DNA from 2 places in the Bacillus thuringiensis genome. Region 1 is predicted to be linked to the other one. Evidence: riboswitches for the same ligand, from Rfam matches in the RefSeq annotation. Region 1 holds a riboswitch; the other holds the start of a gene.

Region 1 (7,822 bases):
TTCTGCCGGAAGAGAAGAATTGTAGCCTTCAATGAGTTCGAGTATCGTTTCCTTCGATTCTTCTACACCTAAAAAAGCGAGTTTTAAGTCTGGATTCGGGTGTCCCATACGTTTAATGAGCTGTAAGCCAACTACTTCTTCATAAAATGAGATAGATGTTTCTAAGTTTGCAACCATAAGTCCTACGTGTTCGATTCTTCTAACTGGCATGTAGATTCCTTCTTTCTGAAAATTATATATAAAATAATATTGAAAATTGAGAAAATAAGCAAGATAAAAACCTTACAAATTTTAGCGTGTTGTATGGTATAGTGAGAAAGTATGTTTGGGGAGAAGGAAGGAGATTATACGATGAATACACCTACTCAAACTCCTTCATTATCGGAAACGATGAAAGAGTGGCATTATGCATTAGCATATGAAATTAAACATTGGAAAACGATAGGTGGTAGTAAAATTTCTATCATGAACGGTCGTTTTTTATATACAGATTATGAGAATACAGTGTATGTATTTCAGCTTATTTCGGAAGTAAGCTTACCTGAAGGTTCACCAATTCGAATTGAGTTCGATGGTGAGGAAGCGACAGGAGAAGTATTATCTGTACATGGATTAGAAATAGAATTGAAATTAAATGATTATATACAAGGTGAAATAAGAGAAGCGGTTTTATACAGTGAACCGTGGCAACTTTTAGAGCAACTGCAAGAGCGATTGAAAGAAGCACGTAAAGATAAGTTGAAACGTAATCGTATAAAGCGTCTCGTTGATGGGACGAGTAGTCCGAAGCATATTGAGAAGATGAAAAATCCGAAAAATGAACTGGCATATCGCTCGTTTTACAATCCGACAACGTACGTATGGGGACCACCTGGAACAGGGAAGTCTTACAATTTATCACGTATTATTTCGGCTCATTATCAAAAAGGAAAATCGGTACTTGTGTTAGCTCATAGTAACGCGGCAGTAGACGTATTAATGAGTGAAGTAACGAAGCAAATTGAAAAGAAAAAGAAATGGACGCCTGGCGAAATTGTTCGTTACGGTTATAGTCAACATGAACATATACGAAATCATGAAACGTTACTTGCATCTAAGTTAGTTGAAACGACGAACGGATCTTGGGGTGAGGAAAGACTCTATTTAGAAGAGACACGACAAGATCTTCGTGAAAAAATCTTATCGTATAAAGCAACATCTGCTGATAAGAAGCGTATACAAGAGATTGAAAGTGATCTTCGAAAGCAAAAAGCGAAAATTAAAGAAGTAGAAAAAGAATATATTGAAAATGCGAAAGTAATTGGTGCAACTCTATCAAAATGTGCAATTGATGCGCTAATTTATGAGCGTACATTTGATTTAGTTGTCGTAGATGAAGTGAGTATGGCGTTCGTTCCGCAAATCGCATTAGCTGCTTCACTTGGAAAACGTATCGTCGTTTGTGGTGATTTTTTACAATTACCTCCAATTGCGATGGCGAACCATGAACTCGTTCGCAAATGGCTTGGGGAAGATATGTTTTACCACGCTGGGATTGTTGATTCTGTAAATAAATCAGAAGCACATCCAAATCTATTTATGTTGCAGGAACAAAGACGTATGCATGCGGATATATCGAAGTTTACGAATTCATTTATTTATAAAAACAGAGTATATGATCATCCGTCTGTTTCAGAGCGTAAAGAACTTGCGCAATTGCAGCCGTTCGCAAATGAAGCGAGTGTTTTATTTGATACGAGCCAAATGGGAGCTTTTTCGTTAAAAGATGCTGCTTCTGGTTCACGTTTTAACATTATGTCTGGTTTAGTAGCGATGCAAATGATGTTAATCGGATTGTTAGACGGTGTTCAGTCGATTGGTGTTGTGACACCTTACAGGGCGCAGTCACGTTTTTTATCGACGTGTATTAGAGAAATGTTGCAGAGAACGAAATATCAAAACATACCAGTTTTAGTGGCGACAGTTCATAAGTTCCAAGGTTCTGAAAGAGATATGATGATCTTTGATACGGTTGACAGTTATCCGCAAGAACGACCTGGCGTGTTATTCTTTGACCATAAAAATCATCGGCTCGTCAATGTAGCAGTGACAAGGGCGAGAGGGAAGTTCATTCAATTATCAGATTGCCATTATATGCGTAAAAACCTTTCGAGAAAACAATCGTTATCACAATTAACAGCTCATATAGAACGTCATGGAGATGTGTATGACCGCACGACATCAAGACAATTGTGGGAACGGAAAATTTCGAAACGTCTACGCTGGTTTATGGAAATGAATCTTGAGGAAACGAAAGGGCTATTAAAAGATATTTTAGCCGCAAAACGAAACATTATTATTTCACTTCCAAGTACGAAACAAGTAGATAAACGAGTATGGCAAGCGTTAATGCGTACAAATGCACAAATAACAGTTTATAGTGACGGACCAGTTCCGCTGAAAAATGTAAAGTTACAAAGACAAAATAAAGCATTCCCGTTTATTGTAATTGATGATGAAATCTTCTGGGCAGGCGCACCTCTCACATCTCAAATGATGTTTGAAGGTAGTACGGAATTCCCGTACATATGTGCAAGACTGCAAGCACCAGAAACAATTGGTGTATTAAAAGGATTTTTAGATATTCGGTAAATTCGGATAGGAATTCCTTGACTTTTAATTGGAATGAACTTAGAATAAATGTAATTTAATATAATTTTATGAAAATTCTTATCGCGAGAGGTGGAGGGACTGGCCCTATGATACCTCGGCAGCGGATTCGTTATGAATACTGTGCCAATTCCAGCAAGGTAACTTGAAAGATAAGAAAGAAGCTCATTTTGACTGTATATACAGAAGCCTCTTTCTATCTTTTAGAAAGAGGCTTTTTTACGTGAAAATAAAGGAGGAAGAAAAATGGGAGCGACAGGAGTAGCGTCACAAAGAAAAGCAATTGAAGAAAGTATAGAAAGAAATAAGGAAAAGTACATAGAAACAAGTCATGACATTCATGCGAATCCGGAGATCGGAAACCAAGAGTTTTACGCATCAAGAACGTTAAGTTTATTACTAGGGAGTGCTGGTTTTCAGCTGCAACACAATATAGCTGGACATGAAACAGGTTTTATTGCGCGAAAAAGTTCAGGAAAAAAAGGACCAGTCATCGCATTTTTAGCAGAGTATGACGCTTTACCAGGACTCGGTCATGCGTGTGGTCACAATTTAATTGGCACAATTAGCGTTGCAGCAGCAATTGCATTATCAGAAACGCTTGAAGAAATTGGCGGGGAAGTTGTTGTGTTTGGTACACCAGCAGAAGAAGGCGGGCCAAATGGTAGCGCGAAATCAAGTTATGTAAAGGCAGGTTTATTTAAAGACATTGATGCGGCGCTTATGATTCATCCAAGCGGAAAGACAGCGACAACGAGTCCTTCACTAGCAGTCGATCCACTTGATTTTCATTTTTACGGAAAAACAGCTCATGCTGCAGCTTCACCAGAAGAAGGGATTAATGCATTAGATGCGGTTATTCAGCTCTATAACGGTATTAACGCACTTCGCCAACAACTTCCGTCAGACGTGAGAATTCATGGCGTTATTAAAGAGGGCGGAAAAGCACCTAATATTATTCCTGACTATGCCGCAGCTAGGTTCTTCATCCGCGCAGCAACGCGAAAAAGATGTGCAGAAATAACAGAAAAAGTAAGAAACGTTGCTGAGGGAGCAGCGTTAGCAACAGGTGCAAAAGTAAAAATCCATCAATTCCAAAATGAAATCGATGAATTACTCGTAACAAAAACATATAACGATATCGTAGCGGAAGAACTAGAACTATTAGGTGAAGATGTAAATCGTAAAGAAAGAGTAGGGATCGGTTCAACCGACGCAGGAAACGTAAGTCAAGTCGTACCGACAATCCATCCGTACATTAAAATCGGACCAGATGACTTAATTGCACATACGAATGAATTTAGAGAAGCAGCACGTTCAGAACTTGGAGATAAAGCATTAATTACATCGGCAAAAGCATTAGCAAATACGGCGTATCGATTAATTACGGAAGAAGGGTTGTTAGAGAAGGTGAAGGAGGAGTTTAAAGAGGCGCAGAGGAATCAAGGGTAAGTGAGAAGGGGGATTATACCCGGGATTTTTAGTAGGAAATTGAATGAAAAAAGAACCAGCCTATGGCTGGTTTTATTATATTATAAAAGAATTTTTTCACATACACTTGATATTTCTACCTTAGTGTCCTCTTATTAGAACGACAATTTCTCCTCAAACTCACTCTTTAAAACAATTAAAGGAGACGACAAGCCAAATTGCATTAAAGAGTCTAAAAATGCAGCGAGAGAATCCATCGAATCGCTCATGACTTTCATCATATAATTAAACTCCCCACTAATTCGATATAAATCTGTTACTTCAGGAGCGGCATTACAAAATTGGATAAAATCAGAGCATTGGCTCGTTTTAAACATGATGAATGCTTGAATGTTTTTATTAATTTTGGAAGGCTCAAATTTCGTTCGGTAAGCTGCTATAACTCCTTGATCTTCAAGCTTGTTAATTCGTTCTTTTACAGCAGGTTGCGTCATGGATATAATTCGTCCGATTTCTGAAACAGAAATCCTCGCATTTTCATACAACAAGTTCATAATTTTATGATCGATTTCATCCAATTTTACTGCGTTTTGCATTGTGTAGCCACCTTATTTTATTTTTTTAAGTAAATCACAAATTATAACTATAATATCATAAGTGAACGAACTAAATTGCCTATAAATCTATATTTAAAATTATTGGTGTTTGTATGAAAATATAAGTATAGCATTCATCAAACGGAAATTTAGGAAGGATGGAGAAAATGAAGAATCTTGATGGGAAAGTAGCGTTAGTAACAGGAGCGAGTCGCGGAATTGGCCGTGCGATTGCGATGAGATTGGCGAAAGATGGAGCATTAGTTGCAATCCACTACGGCCGAAATAAAACAGCTGCAGATGAAACGATTAGTGAGATTGAATCTAATGGAGGAAAAGCGTTCTTAATTGAAGCTGAACTCAATTCAATTGATGGTGTCAAAAAGCTAGTAGAACAGTTAAAGAATGAATTACAAATAAAAGTTGGTACATCAGAGATTGATATTTTAGTAAACAATGCAGGGATAGGTACACAAGGAACGATTGAAAATACGACAGAAGAAGTTTTTGATGAAATTATGTCCGTAAATATTAAGGCGCCGTTCTTCTTAATTCAGCAAACATTGCCGTTACTACGAGCAGAGGGGCGTATTATTAACATTTCGTCAGCTGAAGTAAGACTCGGTTTTACAGGCTCAATTGCATACGGTTTAAGTAAAGGTGCATTAAATACGATGACACTTCCTCTAGCTAAGCATCTTGGAGAAAGAGGTATAACAGTGAATACAATTATGCCTGGATATACGAAGACAGATATTAATGAAAAATTGCTAGATAATCCGGAAATACGAAATTTTGCTACGAATTCATCTGTTTTCGGACGAATAGGGCAAGTTGAAGATATCGCAGATGCAGTAGCGTTCCTTGCTTCTTCTGATAGTCGCTGGGTAACAGGGCAGATTTTAGATGTTTCTGGTGGGTTTTGTTTATAGGGGCAGCACCCTATAAACATCAGATTAATATTTTTTAGTAGCTATAGAAACTCCATTCCTTAGAAATATTTTAACTACTAAGTTGTAAAAAGAACCGTAGTTTTCATTTTTGAATAAACTAGGGTCTTTTTAATTGTAAAGATATAATGCGAGGAAGGTTTTTTAAAAATTAAAAAACTTGATGAATTAGTTGCATAAAGAACTAAACGGCGTATATACTATAAATATCAAAAAAAATTGATGAAAGGAGAGTGAACTACAATGGCACAAAATTTTCAGTTATATGAGAAAAAATTTAAAGCATTAGCTGATCAAAAACGTTTAGAGATTATGTATGAACTTTGCCAGCGAGGCCAGACTTGTGTATGTGATTTAACAGAGATTTTTGAAATGACGCAATCTAAGTTGTCCTATCACTTAAAGATTTTATTAGATGCAGGTTTAATTGTAAAAGAAACAAAAGGTACGTGGAGTTATTATGATTTAAATGATGCGGAAGTAAACAATTTATTATCAGAAGAATTATGCTGTATCTTTAGAAAAACAGGAAAAGGTAGTTGCTGTTAAAATTTTGTACTATTAATCAAAAAAAATTGATTAATGATATATAAAGAGGAGGAATAAGGTATGAGATATGTTCACGTTGGTATAAACGTTACGAATTTAGAGAAGTCTATTGAATTTTATGAAAAGGTATTTGGTGTATCACCAGTTAAGGTGAAAACGGATTATGCAAAATTTTTATTAGAGACGCCAGGACTTAATTTCACGCTGAACGTACGAGATGAAGTGAATGGAAATCAGGTAAATCATTTTGGTTTTCAAGTGGATACAGCTGAAGAAATTACAGTACATAAAGAACGATTAGAAAAAGAAGGTTTCTTTGCGCGTGATGAGATGGATACGACTTGTTGCTATGCAGTGCAAGATAAGTTTTGGATAACGGATCCTGATGGGAACGAGTGGGAGTTCTTTTATACGAAAGCACAAAGTGATGTTCATAAAATTGAAGATCCATCTTGTTGCACGACTTCAAATGAGGTAGCTAAAAATTCTTGTTGTTAATAGGAGATGGAAAATAAAATGAAACGTTTATCTTTTCTAGACCGATATTTAACACTATGGATCTTTCTAGCGATGGCTGTTGGGATTGGTTTAGGGTTTGTGTTCCCTAGTGTAGTAGACGGACTGAATACATTACAGGTTGGAACGACGTCTATTCCGCTTGCTGTTGGTTTAATTGTCATGATGTATCCACCATTAGCAAAGGTTCGTTACGAGGAAATGGGCCGAGTATTTAAAGATGTAAAAGTATTGGTTTTATCTTTAGTACAAAACTGGATTATTGGGCCTGTACTTATGTTTGTTTTAGCAATTATTTTTCTTCCTGATAAACCAGAATACATGGTTGGACTCATTATGATTGGGTTAGCACGTTGTATTGCAATGGTAATTGTTTGGAATGACCTTGCTGATGGGGATAAAGAGTATGCGGCAGGTTTAGTGGCTTTTAACTCGGTATTTCAAATGTTGTTCTTCTCGGTTTATGCATACGTGTTCGTAACAGTAATCCCAGAATGGTTAGGAATTGAAGGGGCTATCGTTAATATTACAATGGCAGAAGTAGCGAAATCAGTATTTATCTATTTGGGAATTCCTTTTATAGCAGGTATGTTAACACGTTTTGTATTAGTTAAGTTAAAAGGAAGACAGTGGTATGAAAAGGTCTTTATACCTAAAATTAGTCCACTTACATTAATTGCATTGCTATTTACGATCATCGTTATGTTCTCTTTAAAAGGGGAGATGATTGTTAGTGTACCACTTGATGTAGTAAGAATAGCGATTCCGTTATTAATCTATTTTATTGTAATGTTTTTCGTTTCTTTCTTTATGGGAAGAAAAATTGGTGCAAACTATCCGGTAACAACAACGTTAGCATTTACAGCAGGTAGTAATAACTTTGAGTTAGCGATTGCGGTAGCGGTTGGTGTGTTTGGTATTCATTCGGGCGCAGCATTCGCAGCTGTCATTGGACCGTTAGTCGAAGTACCTGTCATGATTGCACTTGTAAATATCGCTTTTTGGTTTAAACGTAAATATTTTAATAATCAATCAACTTAAAAACAAAGGTGGAAAACAACATGGCAAACAAAAAGACAATTTACTTTTTATGCACAGGAAATTCATGCCGAAGCCAAATGGCAGAAGCAT
Region 2 (7,822 bases), 1.1 Mb from region 1:
TTAATACGACTTATGTAGTATTATATATTTCCTCTCATGATATATATTTATATTAAAGATATGAGATAAAAAATATAGAATACGTTCTTTTTCTTCGATTATTAGTCCCTAACCTAATAATACGCGAACGAGTTGAATTATTGTTTCGTTCTCTACCTTGTAATAAATTTCCAAACCTTTTCTTTCACTAGAAACGATTTTAGCGCTTTTTAATTTTGCTAAATGCTGTGAAATTGTAGATTGTGGCATGTTTAAGCCAGTATACATTGTAGAAACGTTGCTTGGACCGCGCTCGATTAATCCTTTTACGATACATAAACGAACAGGATGAGCTAGTACTTTTAATAATTCTGCATTACTTTCATATAGTTCTAATTCTTTTTGAAAGGTTTCTAACATGTTCTTTTCCACCTCCGTGTGAGCTATTATACCATACTATACATACCAAAAATTTAAAGAAAAGAAAATAGTTGTTGCAGAAAAAAAGTCCTAAAGTAAAGAAATTGTAAGAAAAGAGACCCTGATGTAAATAAAATAGATAAATTAGCATGTTTTTGTAAAATGACATTTTTGGGTGAAAATTTCGATGTGTTTTAAAAATTGAAAGATATAGATATATTTGTAACACAATTTTATCATGAATTTCTTATTCTTTCAAATGAATATACGAAATTTTTAAAATAATATGACAAAGGAATTATAATGATATATATATAGAATATAAAACAGGTTAAAAGAAAAGAAGCTGAATGTAATTCGCTTCTTTATGGTGATAATGAAATATTTGATTACGGCTGATAAATCTTAGGGTAATCAAGTCATTAGTCATTTATTCTAAAATTCATCTTTTAGCAACGTTAAAAATCTGGTATTCCATATGTTCTCGTAAAAATCAATTGTCTCTTTTGCGGACATAAAAGGATTATTCAACGTAGAGGTTGTTTTCTGTACCATAAAGTTTTCGTATCCTAGTCCGTGGGCAAACTTAATCGTAGCATCCATACAGTACTCTGTTTGGGCACCACAAAATTCAATGCGCTTTACAGATAATTGATCTAAAATTTCTTTTAAGTTTGTTTTATAAAATGAATTTGCATGTGTTTTTCTTACAAAAAAATCTTGTTCTTGAACATCTAGAATGGTATGAATAGCCCAAAGTTCTTTCTCGGGTACTAAATCATCATCACAATGTTGAACAAAAAGGATTGGTTTATTTAATTTTCTGTATGAAGAAATTCTTTTATTTACTTTTGTTAGTAAGTTCTGTAAATCAAATAAATGCTCTCCGCCATAACATACGCCATTTTGTAAATCGATAACGATTAAAATATCTGCACAAGTATCCATTATTTTTACCCCTTTTTATTTCTTAATATATCAATTAATCCATTATTTAGAAATAGATTATATACTTTTATTTTTTTGACTATAAGAAAAGAAAAAATTCAAATGAATATAACTAAATCGCATAAAAAGAAGATATGAAAACCTATTCTCATATCTTCTTTTTTCTCTATGCATTTACAGGTTCTTCTACATAAGAAAGGGCATTTTCAAAATCGGATATTAAATCGTCAACATTTTCGAGACCAACTGATAACCGAAGTAATGAATTAGAGATTCCTCTTTCATCACGAGCTTCTTGCGACAGTGCTGCATGTGACATTTTAGCTGGATAGGAAAGAATTGACTCGACAGCTCCTAAACTAACTGCAAAAACAGGTAATTTTACTTTTGATAAAAATTGGCGGAGTGCATCTTCTGATTGCAAAGTAAATGATAAGACTGCTCCAGCTGATGTCGCTTGAGATTGTTGAATATCAAATCCGAGATGTGTTTGTAATCCCGGATAATAGACATTTTGTACTTTAACGTGCTCTTGTAAATAATGTGCAATTTTATTGGCATTTTTAGCTGAATGCTCGAGGCGTACATGCAATGTTTTTAGACCGCGAAGTACGAGAGAACAATCGTGAGGCCCTAAAATAGCACCGAATGCATTTTGTAAAAATCCAAGCTTTTGAGCGAGTTCTGCATCTTTTACGACTGCTAATCCGGCAGTAACATCACTATGACCAGCAATAAATTTTGTAGCACTATGAAGAACGACATCAGCTCCAAGTTCAAGTGGTTTTTGGAATAGTGGTGTCAAAAATGTATTATCAACAAAAGTAAGAGCGCCAATAGATTTTGCGAGTTTAGAAACCTCGCGAATATCTGTCACTTTTAAAAGTGGGTTAGAAGGTGTTTCTACATAAAAGAGCTTTGTATTTGGTTTAATGTTTTGTTTTATTTCTTCTAAATTGGTCATATCAACAAATGTATGTGAAACACCGTAACGGGAGAGTACTTCAGTTATCACTCGGTAAGTGCCTCCATATACATCTTCTGAAATGAGAACGTGATCCCCTTGTGAAAGAAGAAGAAATGCAGTGGAAATCGCTGCAATGCCTGATGCAAAGGCGAACCCCTTTGTTCCGCCCTCTAATAAAGCGATGATATCTTCAAGAGCTTCACGAGTTGGATTTCCTGACCTGCTATAGTCATATTTTCCGAACGTATCTACATCAAACTGGTGAAAAGTTGATGTGTTATAAATAGGAACGTTCACAGCGCCTGTTTGTGAGTCATGTTTATATTGGTTGTGTAGTAAGAGTGTATCTATAGAATAACTCATATTCTTACACCTTCTTTTACGAGTTTAATGGCTTGCTTTAAGTCTTGAATTAAATCGTTACTATTTTCAATGCCAACGGAGAATCGAAGAAGACGATTACATACACCGTTTGCTGTTCTAATTTCTTCAGGAATATCAGCATGTGTCTGCGTTGCTGGATAAGTCATTAAACTTTCTACACCACCGAGACTTTCGGCAAATGTAATTAAGGATAAAGATTGTAAGAATGGATTGATCCAAGCTTCATCTTTAAGGCGGAATGAAATCATGCCGCCTCTTCCTGGATAAAATACATCTGTCACCCCGTCTTCATCATTTAAATACGCAACAACTGCTTTCGCATTTTCTTCATGTTGTCTCATGCGAAGCGCTAACGTTTTCATACCGCGAATTAATAACCATGAGTCAAATGGGCTTAAGACCGCACCTGATGCATTATGATAATGGGCGATTTCCTCACAAAGTTCCTTTCCTTTTGCAACGACAAGTCCGCTTAGTACATCGTTATGCCCCCCTAAATATTTCGTTGCGCTATGAAGTACAATGTCGGCACCTTCTGTTAATGGTTGCTGTATATAAGGTGTGTAGAATGTGTTGTCTACAATAAGAAGTAGTCCGTGCCTTTTCGCTACAGTTGCGACAGCAGCAATATCAGTAACTTGCATTAATGGATTAGTTGGAGTTTCTATGAAAATAGCCTTCGTTTCAGTTGTGATAGCTTGCTCAATTTGTTTAATAGACTGTGTATTTACGTATCTACATCGAACATTCCACTTTTTTTCATGTTCAGAAAATAATCGATACGTTCCCCCGTATAGATCTTCAGATACAATAAGTTCGTCTCCAGAGCGGAATAGAGAAAGGACGAGGAGAACAGCTGCCATCCCTGAACTACAGGCATAACCTTGTTCGCCATATTCTAAGTCTGCGATCGCCTGTTCTAAAAGATCGCGAGTTGGATTGCCAGTTCGTGAATAGTCAAAGCCAGTAGATTTACCAATTCCTTCGTGACGATAAGCGGTTGAGAAATAAACTGGTGGATTAACCGTTCCTGTTGTAGTTTCACTGCGATTGCCGATTTGTGCTAGCTTTGTTTCGATTGTTGACATGTGAAAATTCCTCCTTTTTAAATTGAAACATTAACTGAATATAAAATAAAAAAAGCCTTCTAAGAAGAAGGCTTTCGGTTTGAATAGAGTCTTCTTCTCATCTGTCAAATCTTTCACAATTTGCTGGAATTAGCACCTTATTAACAAAATGTTAATGGTTGCTGAGGCGTCACAGGGCCAGTCCCTCTACCTCTCTAGATAAGAATGTTCGTATGAAATTTTTATTATGTTTTTAACTTTACAACAAAAGATAATTGAATTGCAACTCTATTTTAAATAATTTTTATTTTTCCGCAAGTGTCATTGACTTTTACTTTTGTGCATGCTAAATTTATTAAAAAATTAACAAACATTGTTAAAAGGGGAACGCATTTCCTTTTAGCTACATAAATAAAATAATAAAGACAACTCTTATTGAGAGCGGTGGAGGGAAAGGCCCTGTGAAACCCGGCAACCTTCAAACGAAATGTTTGAAACGGTGCTAATACCTGCAAAACGAATGTTTTGCATAATAAGAGGAGGAACGATTATGTCCCCCTCTTCAAAGTGAAGAGGGGGTTTTTATATTGATAGAAATGAGGGAGATTCGTGAAGTTACTAGATTTATTATCAAAAGGAATTGTAATAGGTGATGGTGCGGTTGGGACGTTATTGCATTCACATGGTTTGCAAAGTAGCTTTGAAGAATTGAATGTATCTGATCCAGACTTAATTATATCGATTCATAAACAATATGTAGCTGCTGGAGCAGATGTAATTCAAACGAATACGTATGGAGCAAATGAGGCGAAATTACGTATGTATGGCTTAGAAAATCAAGTTACAGAAATTAATAGAGCGGCAGTAAAGCTGGCGAAAGCATCTGTTACGGACAGAAATGCAATTTTAGGAACAATTGGTGGTATGAAACATATCGGAGCCGTTACAACGACTGATATGGAAAGGGAGTTTATGCTACTTGAACAGGCAGGGGCTTTACTAGAAGAACAAGTTGATGGATTACTATTAGAAACCTTTTACGATGAATTTGAATTACTGCATGCCGTTAAAGTATTGCGTAAGCAAACGAACATTCCAATTGTTGCTCAATTAGCGTTACATGAAGCAGGTACGACTCAAAATGGAAATGATGTCAATGAAATATTAAAGCAACTTATAGATTACGGTGCAAATGTTGTTGGATTGAATTGTCAACTAGGGCCGCTTCATATGACGGAGGCTTTCAAAATGATATCGATTCCGCAAAATGGCTATTTATCAGCATACCCAAATGCAGGTCTCCCGAATTATGTGGAGGGACGTTACGTATATGAGGGAAGCCCAGCTTATTTTGAGGCGATGACACCGAGATTTATTGAGCAAGGTATTCGGTTATTAGGTGGTTGTTGTGGTACGACTCCAGAACATATTCAAAGTATGAAGCGCGCTGTTGCGAATGTTACACCTGTAATAGAAAAAGACACTATTCAAAGGCCGAAAGTCGTTCATACGCATGAGAAACGTTCGAAGGCTCACGTCACTCTAGCAGAGAAAGCGAAAAAACAAACGACAGTTGTAGTGGAATTAGATCCACCGAAAACGTTAGATACACAGCGTTTTTTTGAAGGAGCAAGAGCGTTAAAAAGAGCGGGAGCAGATGCTATTACTCTAGCAGATAATTCATTAGCATCGCCTCGTATTTCTAATATGGCGATGGGTGCGTTATTAACGAAGCATGATATCCCGGTATTGACACATTTAACGTGTAGAGATCATAACGTCATTGGACTACAATCTCATTTGTTAGGTTTATCGGCGTTAGGGATGGAAGAAGTGTTAGCTTTGACTGGTGATCCAGCGCGCGTTGGTGATTTTCCCGGTGCAACTTCTGTATACGATTTGTCCTCTATTGAGCTCATTAAAATGATTAAAGAAATGAACGATGGACGTTCAATTTTAGGGAAATCAATTGGACCGGCGACAAGGTTTTCTGTAGGCGGCGCATTTAATCCTCACGTGAGGCACTTAAAAGCAGCGGTTAAGCGAATGGAACGAAAAATAGGTGCTGGAGCGGAATATTTTTTAACTCAGCCAATTTACGATATCGCCTTAATTGAAGAAGTGTATGAAGCGACAAAGCATTTGGAACAACCTATTTTTATTGGAATTATGCCGTTAGTAAGTAAGCGGAATGCAGATTTTCTTCATTTTGAGGTACCGGGTATTACTCTTCCTGAAGAAATAAGAGAGAGAATGGATGGACACGAAACGAAAGAGGCAGCAATTGAGGAAGGGATTCGCATTTCGCAAGAATTGATCGACGCAGCGATGAAATATTTTAATGGTATTTATCTTATTACACCATTTTTAAAATATGAAATTACAGAACATCTTGTTAAATATGTAAGAGAAAAGCAAGAAGTGAAAGAAGGTATTAATTGATGAAGTGTATAGAAGAAAAATTACAAAATAGCATTTTAATATTAGATGGTGCAATGGGAACAATGATTCAGCAAGAGGATTTAACTGCTGAAGATTTCGGAGGAGAAGAGTACGAGGGCTGTAATGAATATTTAGTAGAAACAAGACCAGACGTTATTTTAAAGATTCATAAAGCTTATATTGAAGCTGGAGCGGATATTATTGAAACAAATACATTTGGAGCAACGAATATTGTACTAAGTGATTATGAGCTGTCTCATTTAGATGAAGAACTAAATGAAAAGGCAGCACTTTTGGCGAAGCAAGCTGTTACAGAAAGCGGTAGGGAAGTATATGTTGCGGGAGCGATGGGACCAACAACGAAAGCAATTAGTGTTACTGGTGGTGTGACTTTTGAAGAATTGATTGAGGCTTATACAAGGCAGGCACGAGGATTATTAAAAGGAGAAGTTGATGTATTACTCGTTGAGACGAGTCAAGATATGCGTAACGTGAAAGCAGCTTATATTGGAATTCAAGCTGCTTTTGAAGAACTGAAAAAAACGGTTCCTATTATGATTTCAGGAACGATTGAGCCAATGGGAACGACTCTGGCTGGGCAAACAATTGAAGCTTTTTATTTATCAGTAGAACATATGAAACCATTATCTGTTGGGTTAAATTGTGCGACTGGTCCGGAGTTTATGAGGGATCATATTCGTTCACTATCTGATTTATCGGAGTGTTACATTTCTTGTTATCCAAATGCAGGTCTTCCTGATGAAGATGGACATTACCATGAGTCTCCATCTTCTCTTGCTGAAAAGGTGAAGCGATTTGCTGAAGAAGGATGGGTTAATATTATCGGTGGTTGTTGTGGCACAACACCAGAACATATAAGAGCAATGAAGGAAGCGCTAGCATCTCTTAAGCCTCGTGACCATCATGAGAGAGAAGGACATGGAATTAGTGGATTAGAGGCACTGCAATACGATGAGTCTATGAGACCGTTATTTGTAGGTGAAAGAACGAATGTTATTGGTTCACGTAAATTTAAACGATTAGTAGCAGAAGGGAAATTTGAAGAGGCTGCTGAAGTGGCAAGAGCGCAAGTGAAGAAAAATGCTCATATTATTGATATTTGTATGGCAGATCCTGATCGTGATGAAATAGAAGATATGGAGAAATTTTTGACAGAAGTTACGAAAGTGTTAAAAGTACCGATTATGATTGATTCAACGGATGAAAATGTTATGGCAAGAGCACTTACTTATATTCAAGGAAAAGCTGTTATCAACTCTATTAATTTAGAAGATGGAGAAGAGCGTTTTGAAAAGGTAACACCGCTTCTTCGTAAGTATGGTGCTGCAATTGTAGTTGGTACAATCGATGAAGATGGTATGGCAGTAAGTGCTGAAAGAAAATTAGAAATTGCAAAAAGAAGTTACGAATTATTAACGACGAAATATGGGATACGCCCGTCAGATATTATTTTTGATGCACTTGTGTTTCCAGTAGGGACAGGTGATGAAGAATATATCGGTTCAGCGGCAGCGACTATAGAGGGGATTCGCCTTATTAAAGAAGCGTTACCAGAGTGTTTAACGATTTTAGGTGTAAGTAACATATCATTTGG

The links. A riboswitch is a leader RNA that binds a small molecule or an ion and turns the genes downstream of it on or off. The one in region 1 is predicted to bind S-adenosylmethionine.
Region 2: another riboswitch for S-adenosylmethionine. It lies ahead of metI (cystathionine gamma-synthase/O-acetylhomoserine thiolyase); the one in region 1 lies ahead of AC241_RS15610 (M20 family metallopeptidase).

Annotation. Positions count from the first base shown of each region.
Region 1 is NZ_CP012099.1:3,010,621-3,018,442, reverse strand. It holds gene AC241_RS15620 (VOC family protein) at 1-210, opposite strand, end outside; gene AC241_RS15615 (AAA domain-containing protein) at 322-2,631, shown strand; SAM riboswitch class I at 2,707-2,808, shown strand; gene AC241_RS15610 (M20 family metallopeptidase) at 2,896-4,101, shown strand; gene AC241_RS15605 (Lrp/AsnC family transcriptional regulator) at 4,236-4,676, opposite strand; gene AC241_RS15600 (SDR family oxidoreductase) at 4,844-5,608, shown strand; gene arsR (arsenical resistance operon transcriptional regulator ArsR) at 5,870-6,175, shown strand; gene AC241_RS15590 (ArsI/CadI family heavy metal resistance metalloenzyme) at 6,236-6,673, shown strand; gene arsB (ACR3 family arsenite efflux transporter) at 6,692-7,732, shown strand; gene arsC (arsenate reductase (thioredoxin)) at 7,753-7,822, shown strand, end outside.
Region 2 is NZ_CP012099.1:4,092,123-4,099,944, reverse strand. It holds gene AC241_RS21125 (ArsR/SmtB family transcription factor) at 109-399, opposite strand; gene AC241_RS21120 (cysteine hydrolase family protein) at 835-1,347, opposite strand; gene metC (cystathionine beta-lyase) at 1,514-2,677, opposite strand; gene metI (cystathionine gamma-synthase/O-acetylhomoserine thiolyase) at 2,674-3,786, opposite strand; SAM riboswitch class I at 3,881-3,991, opposite strand; SAM riboswitch class I at 4,195-4,304, shown strand; gene AC241_RS21105 (bifunctional homocysteine S-methyltransferase/methylenetetrahydrofolate reductase) at 4,375-6,207, shown strand; gene metH (methionine synthase) at 6,207-7,822, shown strand, end outside.